DNA from 3 places in the Natronotalea proteinilytica genome. Region 2 is predicted to be linked to each of the others. Evidence: riboswitches for the same ligand, from Rfam matches in the RefSeq annotation. Region 2 holds a riboswitch; each other region holds the start of a gene.
The links. Region 2 has a riboswitch for thiamine pyrophosphate ahead of ACZ5AL_RS10555 (ABC transporter substrate-binding protein). Riboswitches for the same ligand answer to the same signal wherever they lie in the genome.
Positions count from the first base shown of each region.

Region 1 (3,277 bases), 1.7 Mb from region 2:
TTCTCATCGAATGTCCGCGACTCACAGTGCGTCTAACCGGTCAACCTACAGCCACCGAACAAGAAAGCGTTGCTCTCCTTCAAGGTCGTCTACAAGCCGTTGCCGATTTCTACGCAGCGGATGGCGTTGACACTCATCGCATTGAGCAGGATCCTCAATCGCAGCCTGACCAAGACGCGCGTAAAGGAGATGCCGACCTTCGTCGCATCGACACAATTCCTATCCAACCCTAACCGTCATGTCCCGCTTTGGACGCCACGACCAACGCCGCACGGCACGGGCTTTGAAAAAAGAAGCCGCTCGCTTAGGCTTTGATGCATGCGGCATTTCAACTGCTGAACCACTGGATGAGGAAGCAGCCCGTTTGGAGCAGTGGCTCCTTGAAGGTCGCCATGGCACCATGCACTGGATGGAACGTCACTTCGACAAGCGTATCGACCCTACCCGGCTCGTGCCCGGATCAGAAAGCGTGATCTCAGTGCTGCACAATTACTATCAGCCAGAAACCCAGCATGATGAATCCGCCACCACCGGAAAAATTAGCCGCTACGCATGGGGCGACGATTACCACGAGGTGCTCAAAGAACGCCTCTATCTGCTTTTGCACTGGCTCGAAACCAATGTCGGCCAGTCGGTGCACGGACGCGCGTTTGTGGATTCGGCGCCCGTACTCGACAAAGCATGGGCTGCACGTAGTGGACTCGGATGGCAAGGAAAGCACTCCAATCTGCTGACTCGGGAGATGGGGTCGTTCTTCTTCATCGGCGAAATCATTGTGGATGTGCCACTGCCTGCCGATAATCCGGTCGAGGACTTCTGCGGTTCGTGCACCCGCTGCGTAGACGCCTGCCCGACCGACGCTATTTACCAACCATACGCCGTCGATGCCACACGCTGTATCTCCTATCTGACCATTGAGCACGGTGGAGACGATTTGCCCAAAGCGCTCTCCGGCGATATGCAAAACTGGATTTTTGGCTGCGACATTTGCCAGGATGTATGTCCGTGGAATAAGTTTAAGCAGCCCACCACAGAGCCCCGCTACCAGCCGCGCGACGGGATGTCGGACACCGACTTACGCGACTGGGTGGAGCTTGAATTGGAAGAGTTTCGCGAGCGCTTTTCTGGCAGTCCCGTTACGCGTGCTACGTACGAAGGCTTCCAGCGAAACGTCCGCGCTGCCCTCGACAACGTAACTACTGACGCCTAAGGCAACGGCTACTGCATCACCAGCCCGCCGTCTACGATCAGGTTTTGCCCCGTTACCGCACGGGCCCACGGCGACGCAAAAAAGAGCACCGCATCGGCCATCTCTCTGGGCGTAGTGACAGCGCGCAACGGCGTCGAGTTGCGGATGAGATCGAACACTTCGTCGGAGGTGGCGTCACTGGCATCTGTGCGGTCAAGTAATCCACCCGACACCATGTTGACTGTAATCCCGTCGGGGCCAAGCTCTTGTGCCATGTTGCGCACAAAACCAAGTAGTGCCGCTTTGCCCGTTGTGTAGTCGTGATACGGCACAACCGGATTCTGCACGAGGTTTGATCCGATGGCCACGAAGCGCCCAAATCCAGCGGCTTTCATTGCCGGACGACAGGCCTGCACAAGATGGAGTGCTGCCTGCACGCTCCCTTCGAGTTGGGCCTGATAGTCGTTCCACGACACGGCATCGGCGGTGGCACGCGCCTCGGCATCAAACTGAAAGTCGATCAGGGCATTGCTGATGGCGGTGGTTACGGGTGCACCGAAGTGATCGGCAGCGGCATGGACCATGGATTGCACGGCCTGGCCATCGCGCACATCAGCCTGGTAGGGCAAGGCACGGTCGCCAATCGAAGCGGCCACCTCATGGGCCGCCTCTTTGCTCTGGTGGTAGTTCACAACGACGCGGCTGCCCTCCCGAGCAAAGGCCTGCGCAAGGGCAGCACCGAGTCCGCGACTGGCACCGGTGATAAGAACAACTTGGTTGGATAGCGAAACCGTATCAGACATAACAATCAGAGGGTAGCTAGGCAAGAAATGCGAAGCCAGCAGCACCCAAACACATCCGTACTGGGACCAGCAGAAAGCTTTCCTTCGCCGGCATCATCCGGATCAGGTTCGAAGGGTGTATCTCTCAGCCCCATGCACGTTTTGTGCTGCGGCACCCCTAGCTTCGCTATTGAAAACAAAATTGGGGGATGCAACCACCCGTTCTTTCAAACGACGGATAGATGCATCCCCTAATACGATAGTTAACGTAGTGCGTAGCACCCCCAACCGCAACCCTTTCTACATCTCTTTGCGGGCCGAGGCCGCTCTGTCAGTCCGCTGCTCTGAAGCATCATCACGACGCTCACGAGGGGCCACAACCAGAAGCCAAACCAACCCGGAAAGAACTTGCAATCCAGCAAAGACCAGTACTGCACCGCGCAGGTCGAGCCAGCCGATTTCTAGCAGCAAGCTGGCAAGCGCAATCGAAAGGGTTTCGGCAATCATAACGAGCAGCCACTCCGTCGCAAAGACCCGTCCCCGATATGCGTCCTCGGTTCGCTTTTGTAGCAGAACAGTAGCTAGCACCCAGTTGGCTCCGCTGGATGCATGTGCAGCAACAACTAGTGCAATGACCGTGGCGAGGACGACTCCCTCAGGCGCCCAAGGCACCCACCCTACGACCGCGTAGGCGACGCCACTGACCGCAATGCAACTGCCCAGCACCAGCGGCCATGTAGACTGATCCGTAAACACACCACGGGCAATAATCGGCCCGATGCCGGTGCCAATGCCGCGTGCCATAAACAAGACCCCGATACCAGCTGCAATGGCTCCCGGAGACACCTGCTCGCCAATAAGAGTGAGCATATACACCAGGGCCCCCCCAGCTACCGCCCAGGTTGCTTTTGCTGTGGCGATGCGTGCAACACGCGGATGGGCCCGCATGTGGGTCCAGCCATCCCAGATCTTATACGCAGCTGTGCGAATCAGCGGATCCGTATCTTTTTCTGTATTCTGCGGAATTGTTGTCCGGTAGATAAACCAGGCCGACCACAGATACGTGATGCTATCGATAATAAAGACCGCCTCTACCCCGGCCCATTCCACCACAAACCCACCAAGCGCAGCACCCACCGCCAGCATAGTAGACCACGTAGCCGAGGAGAGCGCATTGGCCGTGAGCAACTCGCGCGGCGCCGTGATATTAGGGATGGAGGCGCTCTTTGCGGGCACATAGACCGACCCAACCACGACTTGCGCAGCAATGAGCACGTAGATGAGCGGAACGTGCGCGGCCTCCTGC
Region 1 covers NZ_AP043947.1:596,139-599,415, reverse strand. Annotated here, with positions in the region: gene ACZ5AL_RS02655 (PKD domain-containing protein) at 1-233, shown strand, start outside; gene queG (tRNA epoxyqueuosine(34) reductase QueG) at 239-1,210, shown strand; gene ACZ5AL_RS02645 (3-oxoacyl-ACP reductase) at 1,219-1,992, opposite strand; TPP riboswitch at 2,055-2,161, opposite strand; gene ACZ5AL_RS02640 (MFS transporter) at 2,272-3,277, opposite strand, start outside.
Region 1: it holds a riboswitch for thiamine pyrophosphate, as region 2 does, so the genes downstream of both, ACZ5AL_RS02645 (3-oxoacyl-ACP reductase) here and ACZ5AL_RS10555 (ABC transporter substrate-binding protein) in region 2, are expected to answer to the same signal.

Region 2 (3,277 bases):
CGCGACGAGGGTTCAAGGGGGCTCGGTACGTTAGGAGGCATGTGCATTACCCGAAGATTGACGTGCGACACAGTACTACTGCTCTGTCACACCTGAATGGTAGGGTCCAACATTGTCATCGCGAGGAGGGAGCCCTGCGACTGACGCGGCGATCTCATGTCGTTGATTGGGCGGCTGTATCCGGTCTGATAGCATGAGATTGCGTCGCTCCGCTCGCAATGACAAAGGGTGTGGGTTTTTCTCGATACGTTAGGAGGCATGTGCATTACCCGAAGATTGACCTGTGACAGAGTACTACTGCTGTGTCACATCTGAATGTTAGGGTATGGAGTGGACTCGCGTTGAAGCATCTCAACCCAAATGTTCTGTCATGTTGAGCAAGCGGAGGGCCCCCAGGGCCCGAAGCGCGTCGAAACATCTCCTCGGCGCTCAGCAGCTACTGGCAAACCAACAGCCCTGCCCAGTTCGTGGGAGATCTTTACTCACTGCGTTCGTCAGTCGCTCCGCTCGTGTCAGGACTCCGCGTCTCCTAGGCGGAGCCGCTCCGCTCAAGATGACATCATTAAGACGGGGGTGTTGCAACCCGAAGATTGACCTGTGACAGAGTACTACTGTACCGGCAGCGCCAGGTCGTTTGTCCAGTACGCCGTGGCTCCTGCTCGCTGGTCAATGAGCCCCGTTCGTACCAGCCAGTCTTCGAGCGTTTGGTAGTACGCGCTTGCCATGGTAAAGTCGTGCGTAAAGCAAGGGAGGGTCGCCGCAAACGTCTTGGGCGTCAGCGCATCATCGGGCGCCACATCCGCGCGACGGTGGTAGATGGCTTCAGCTTCCTCTGGACGCTGGTGTATGGCATCGATGCCGCGCCGCAGGACGCGCAAGAAGCGCTTGAATACATCGCGGCGCGCCTCCAGATGCGTCGGAGTAGTGACGAGCACCAACTGGCAAAAGTCGGGCACCCCCCAGTCTTTGAGCGCAAAGAAGTCGGCATCCAGCCCACGGTGCCGGGCCTCTACCACCTCAAAATTGTAGAACACGAGCGTAGCGACATCCGCGTTGTCCTTGGCAAGGGCATCCGTGTGGTAGAAGCTATTATTGACCGGAGTGAAGTCATCCGGCTCGAACGTCCCGCCGTCGTGCTCGATCATCGTGCCCACAATAGCCGGTCCGCCCGGACCCGGAGCACCGGGGTACTGGATACGGGTGCCGGCCATGTCACGCGGACGCGTGATGCCGGAGTTGCGCAGGTACATGACACCGCCATTGGTATGCAGAAAACGCGCAAATCCAATAGCCGATTCGCCTGCTGCGCGGTCTTCAACAAGATGCAGGGGCTCGGTGATGGCAAAGTCAAGGGTGCCGGCCTCAATGGCCTCCACCGCATCCATATGAGCGTCAGGTTCAATGATGTCGAGATCAATGCTGGCTTCGGCAAACCAGTTGTGCTCTTGCGCGACGAGAAGAGGCGCGTGATCGGGGTTTAAGAACCATTCGAGGCCAAGACGAAGCGTGTCCATAGTCGGCAAATGTCGCAGCGTGATACAAAACGAGATCCGCTAGCGATGCCCGACCAAACAGGCCAGCCCACTTCCCTCCGCCGGTGCAAGCCGGGTCAAGTTCAAAGGGTATCATCTCAGCCCCAGGTGGGGCACCCCTAGCGTTAGATTCAGCGTACGAATTGAGAGGGTGAATGTAAAGAGCGAACGCATCTAAACAGAGAACGCATCGCCCACAATTCCGCAGATATAACAGCGCATCAGTTTCCACCAAAACTAAAGAAAAGAGAGGCATCAGGCACCCCAATCTACCCCATTTCGATGTAACAATACACCAGCCCCACGACACGACACACCGTCTACCGCCTTTGCATCGGGCATCTATGTGGCTCCACATACCAGGAAATATCGCCCTGTCCTGTAATGACAGGTGGAGTAACTACCATGAATTGAACGATTCTTCGTCAATATAACCAACCGGAAACAGCGCCGATGATTGCAGACGGCGTGTGGCGCGCTTAACTTTTCGCCTATATGACAGGGTGCCGGATTGGCTCGGTTCTGTCGAAAGGGCGCGCTGCGTCCGTTTTTCGCTCCCGTTGCTCTTTTGTATACAGACCTAACGACGTTTATGGCATCGCTCGATACGCCCGCTCGCGAACAGTGGGGCTCGCGCATTGGCTTCGTGCTCGCTGCTGCCGGCTCCGCAATTGGACTTGGAAACATCTGGCGGTTCCCCTATCTCGCCGGAGAGGGCGGAGGCGGTGCCTTCGTCATGGTCTACCTGCTGTTCATCTTCTGCATCGGGATGCCGTACCTGTACGCCGAGCTGGCGCTGGGGCGCAACAGCCAACGCAACCCCGTCGGCGCCATCGAAGCCATCGTAGGCAAGCGCTCGGTGTGGCTCCTTGTTGGGGCATTCTGTGTGCTTGCTGGGTTTATTATTCTAAGCTACTACAGCGTCATCGCCGGATGGGCGGTCGGGTACGCCGTCAAAGATGTTATTGCCCCCGGAATGGGCTTCGAGGAATTTGCGGCATCGCCCGTGCTAGTCATTAGTCTGCTGGCGGTGTTTCTGGCTCTCACCTTGCTCGTGGTCGTGGGCGGCGTAGAGCAAGGCATTGAGCGATGGTCGAAGATTCTGCTTCCCATCCTCTTTGTGCTCATCCTGCTCGTCATCTTCCGATCCGTCACCCTTGAAGGCGCCGGCGAGGGCATTTCCTTCTACCTCGTCCCCGACTTCTCAGGCCTAACGCTCGACATCGTCATTGCCGCTCTCGGACAGGCTTTCTTTACGCTCAGTCTGGGCATGGGGGCGATGATTACCTACGGGTCGTATCTCTCTAAAAAAGAGAATATTGCGACCTCTGGCATCTATGTCGTGATCTTTAACACCATGATTGCCCTGATGGCCGGGTTCATGATCTTTCCCGCCATCTTTGCAATCGGCGTAGATCCAACCACCGGGCCCGCACTGGTCTTTGTTGTACTGCCCGAAGTGTTCAGCCAAATGCCACTTGGCAGCGTCGTGGGCGTTACATTCTTCATCCTACTCTCCATCGCGGCGCTCACGTCCAGCATCTCGCTGCTCGAAGTCGTCGTATCCTACTTTGTCGATGAACAAGAGTGGTCGCGCAACAAATCGGTGCTCATTATCGGTGGACTTGTGTTCATCATGGCCATCCCCTCGGCCCTTTCACAGGGCGCTGTTGACTTCTTGGGCGAAGGTGGCTTCTTCGGCGAACGCGACTTCCTCAGCTTCATGGACTACTACGTTGGAAGCG
Region 2 covers NZ_AP043947.1:2,620,792-2,624,068, reverse strand. Annotated here, with positions in the region: gene ACZ5AL_RS10555 (ABC transporter substrate-binding protein) at 609-1,514, opposite strand; TPP riboswitch at 1,570-1,663, opposite strand; gene ACZ5AL_RS10550 (sodium-dependent transporter) at 2,125-3,277, shown strand, end outside.

Region 3 (3,277 bases), 1.0 Mb from region 2:
CACCATGCTCAGGCCGAACCCGCCAAGCAGCGAAGAAATAGCACGTCGTCTGTTAATCATAGCGCCAAGAAAGTATGTGATACAAGGGCAAACCTGTCCTTTGCATCTTTCGGAAACGTGTCGGTTCCCCGCTGTTCTTGACGATTATCCTTCGATTGGCCTTGAATCGAACGCAAGGGCGGCTAAAGGGTAGCGGACATGTCGGATTCGTTTTCGTTTTGTGTTTCTTATCGCCTATGCATCCTGCTCTGACCCATACCGACCATCGCCCGTGGCCGCTTCCTGATGCGCCGTGGACCTGGCGCCAACGCTGGTGCGATCTGCTGTTTGCCCACTGGAACGTGCCGGCGTCGTGGCTAACCCCGCTCATCCCCGACCCCCTACGCCTCGACACATATAACGGCACCGCCTGGTTAGGCGTTATCCCGTTTCGCATGGAGGGTGTGATGCGCCGCCCGCTGCCCGATCTGCCGTGGATCTCTGCGTTTCCCGAAATGAATGTGCGTACGTATGTAACGTACCAGGGCAAGCCCGGCGTGTGGTTTCTAAGCCTCGACGCGACGAACCTACTGGCTGTACTGGCCGCCCGATTGTTCTTTCATTTGCCCTACTACTGGGCATCGATGTCGCTCACCAAAGACGCACATGGTATTCAGTACGCCTCCACCCGTACAGATGCCCGGTTTCTGGGGCGCTACCGCCCAACCGGACCCGTGCAGCCCGCCGAGCCGGATACGCTCACCCATTGGCTTACCGAGCGCTACTGTCTGTACACCCAAATCCGCACCGGTGTCCTGATTCGCAACGAGGTGCATCACCCGCCGTGGCCGTTGCAGCCTGCCGAGTGCACCATTCAGATGAATACGATGCCGCAGTCGCACGGTCTGCCCGTTACCGGATCGCCCGATCACCTGTGCTTTGCGCGTTCGTTGGATGTGGTCGTTTGGAATCCAGAGCGAATCGAATAGCCTGGGAGGGTGGTTGCTTTTTCGACGTAACGGTGCTGGTACCCGCCGCGTCGTTCCAATAACGCACAGACGCTCAACTACGAAGGCACCGGACCGTACTGGTTGGGCCCTTGGGTACCCGGGGTAAAGATCAGAAACGCCTCAATTAAAATCACCAACACCCCCATACTGATCAGCGAGGCGCCAACAATCGGCACAGCAAACCAGCCCGACAGGTCCATGTCGTGCAGGCGCCGAATGGTAAGAAATACAGAGACAACGCCCCCCCCGACGACAGCCACAGCCGCGGCCAGAAATCCAAAGGGTAAAAATACCGATGCCAGGGCGCCTATCATCAAAATAAAAATGACGATGTTGTACATCAGATACTTCAGTCGTCCGATGCGTCCGCGCGGTGAAAGCAGGTCGGGGTTGGGCTCGTACTGCGGCTTGTTGACATGCGACGAGGGGGAGGCCTCGGATGCTGAATCAGAAGCCGAATTGGGTTCAGGGTCCGATTCTGAAGTGGGCGTCTCCTCTACACCGATCCCATGATCGGCATCGGCCCAGTGCCCATCGCCCACGCCCTGGCTGGCAGGGGGCGGCTCCTCGGGAGCTTCAGGAAAAAGTTCGGGCACATCGCCCGCAGGCGTCCACTGGTTGAGCTCTTCTGTCCATACAAAGTCATCGGGCGTCACAACCCCTTCGCGGACGCGCCGCCGAATCTCTCGATTCGTAAAGGGGCCCCGCCGATTGCCGTTTTCGCTGTAATACCACATGAATGAGAAGCGCTGCTAATGGAGGCGATGTGTTTACATGCTAACGTACATAGCGCATCCTCCAACTGCAAAGCCTTCGTGCACCGGCGGTCGACGATCTTTTGTGCGACCGCGCCTTGACATCTACCAAGGCAGTGTGTACGTTAGAGCAGAGCGAAGCTGGGAGTGCCCTATTGCTGTGTAACAAGCGCATAGGGCTGAGATGATCCCTCGAACTTGATCCGGTTTGTACCGGCGGAAGGAAGCTTCTTCACTACAGCCGGCTTGCTTTATAGCGGCTTGCTGATGCACCTCCGGCTTCGCTTGCTGCCTTTTTGTCTTTTTTGCAAGCACTTTTTGTCTTATGGCAACCTCTACCCTCGACCTTTCACTGGCCGATGTCTCCATCGACCGGGCTTATCACGTACCGCCGTTTGCACAAGCCTGCGTAGACGCAGCGGGCGACACCTGGGGCGCTTCGTTTGACCACCCATTCGTGCACGCACTGGCCGAAGGAAGCCTCGACGAAGAACGCTTTCGCTTCTACCAGATGCAAGATGCTCGGTACCTCGAATCGTTTTCGGATGCCGCAGCGATCCTCTCCACACGCTGCCCCGAGCCCGACGACAAACTCTGGTTCATTGATGCCGCCCGCATGGCGCTCGTCACCGAAGGCGAACTGCATGCCGGATACGGCGAACGCCTCAACTACGATGCCGGCGACATTGCCGCGCTCACCTGTACGCCTAACAACCGCGGCTACCAGGATCACATGATTAGCTGCGCCCAGCGCGGTACCCTCGTTGAAGCCGTAGGCGCCCTTACACCCTGCCCGTGGCTGTACATCGAAATTGGGCAACGGTTGGAGGCCGTACTTGGCGATGTCCCCACCGACCACCCCTACGCCGACTGGCTGGCTATGTATCGCGATCCCGCGTTTAACGCGTATATGGACGAGATTTTGGAGCGCCTCCAGCGCTTTGCCGATGCCGCCGATGCCGACGCACGCGATCGCGCTAAGACCGCCTTTCTAACCAGCATCCGCTACGAGTGGATGTTCTGGGAGCAGGCCTGGACCATGCAGGAGTGGCCCGTATAGCACGGCTCCCTGAACCCGCTCCCGCCTTGGGTCGTTCGCGCCGTACCTGTTGCCTCAAAACGCAAGCCGTTTTCCAACCGCTACGGTGCTGTGGCTCACGCTGACTCCTGGACGCCCCGGTCATTGTTTCTCGTTGCCGTAGGTAGCGTAGCTGCCTGTATGTTGGTGCCTTACGGCGAATGGCTGATCTATCCGTTCCAGCTGTTTGGCACGTTCATTCATGAAGCCGGTCATGCCCTCGCTGCGTTACTCACCGGCGGGCGCGTAGAAAGCTTTGTGGTGAATCTTGATACCAGCGGCTATGTGCGCTCCCGAGGCGGGTCGCGGCTTATTACCGTTTCTGCAGGATACCCGGCCTCGGCACTTGCCGGGGCTGCGCTGCTCTATGCAGGTACACGCCGCCGCTGGGCCGCCCCCACGCTTGTAGGCACTGCACTCACCACTCTTCTCATTATCGCCCTCTTTAGTGGATA
Region 3 covers NZ_AP043947.1:3,642,315-3,645,591, forward strand. Annotated here, with positions in the region: gene ACZ5AL_RS14505 (superoxide dismutase) at 1-60, opposite strand, end outside; gene ACZ5AL_RS14510 (YqjF family protein) at 237-968, shown strand; gene ACZ5AL_RS14515 (GYF domain-containing protein) at 1,046-1,726, opposite strand; TPP riboswitch at 1,878-1,986, shown strand; gene ACZ5AL_RS14520 (TenA family protein) at 2,070-2,804, shown strand; gene ACZ5AL_RS14525 (M50 family metallopeptidase) at 2,895-3,277, shown strand, end outside.
Region 3: it holds a riboswitch for thiamine pyrophosphate, as region 2 does, so the genes downstream of both, ACZ5AL_RS14520 (TenA family protein) here and ACZ5AL_RS10555 (ABC transporter substrate-binding protein) in region 2, are expected to answer to the same signal.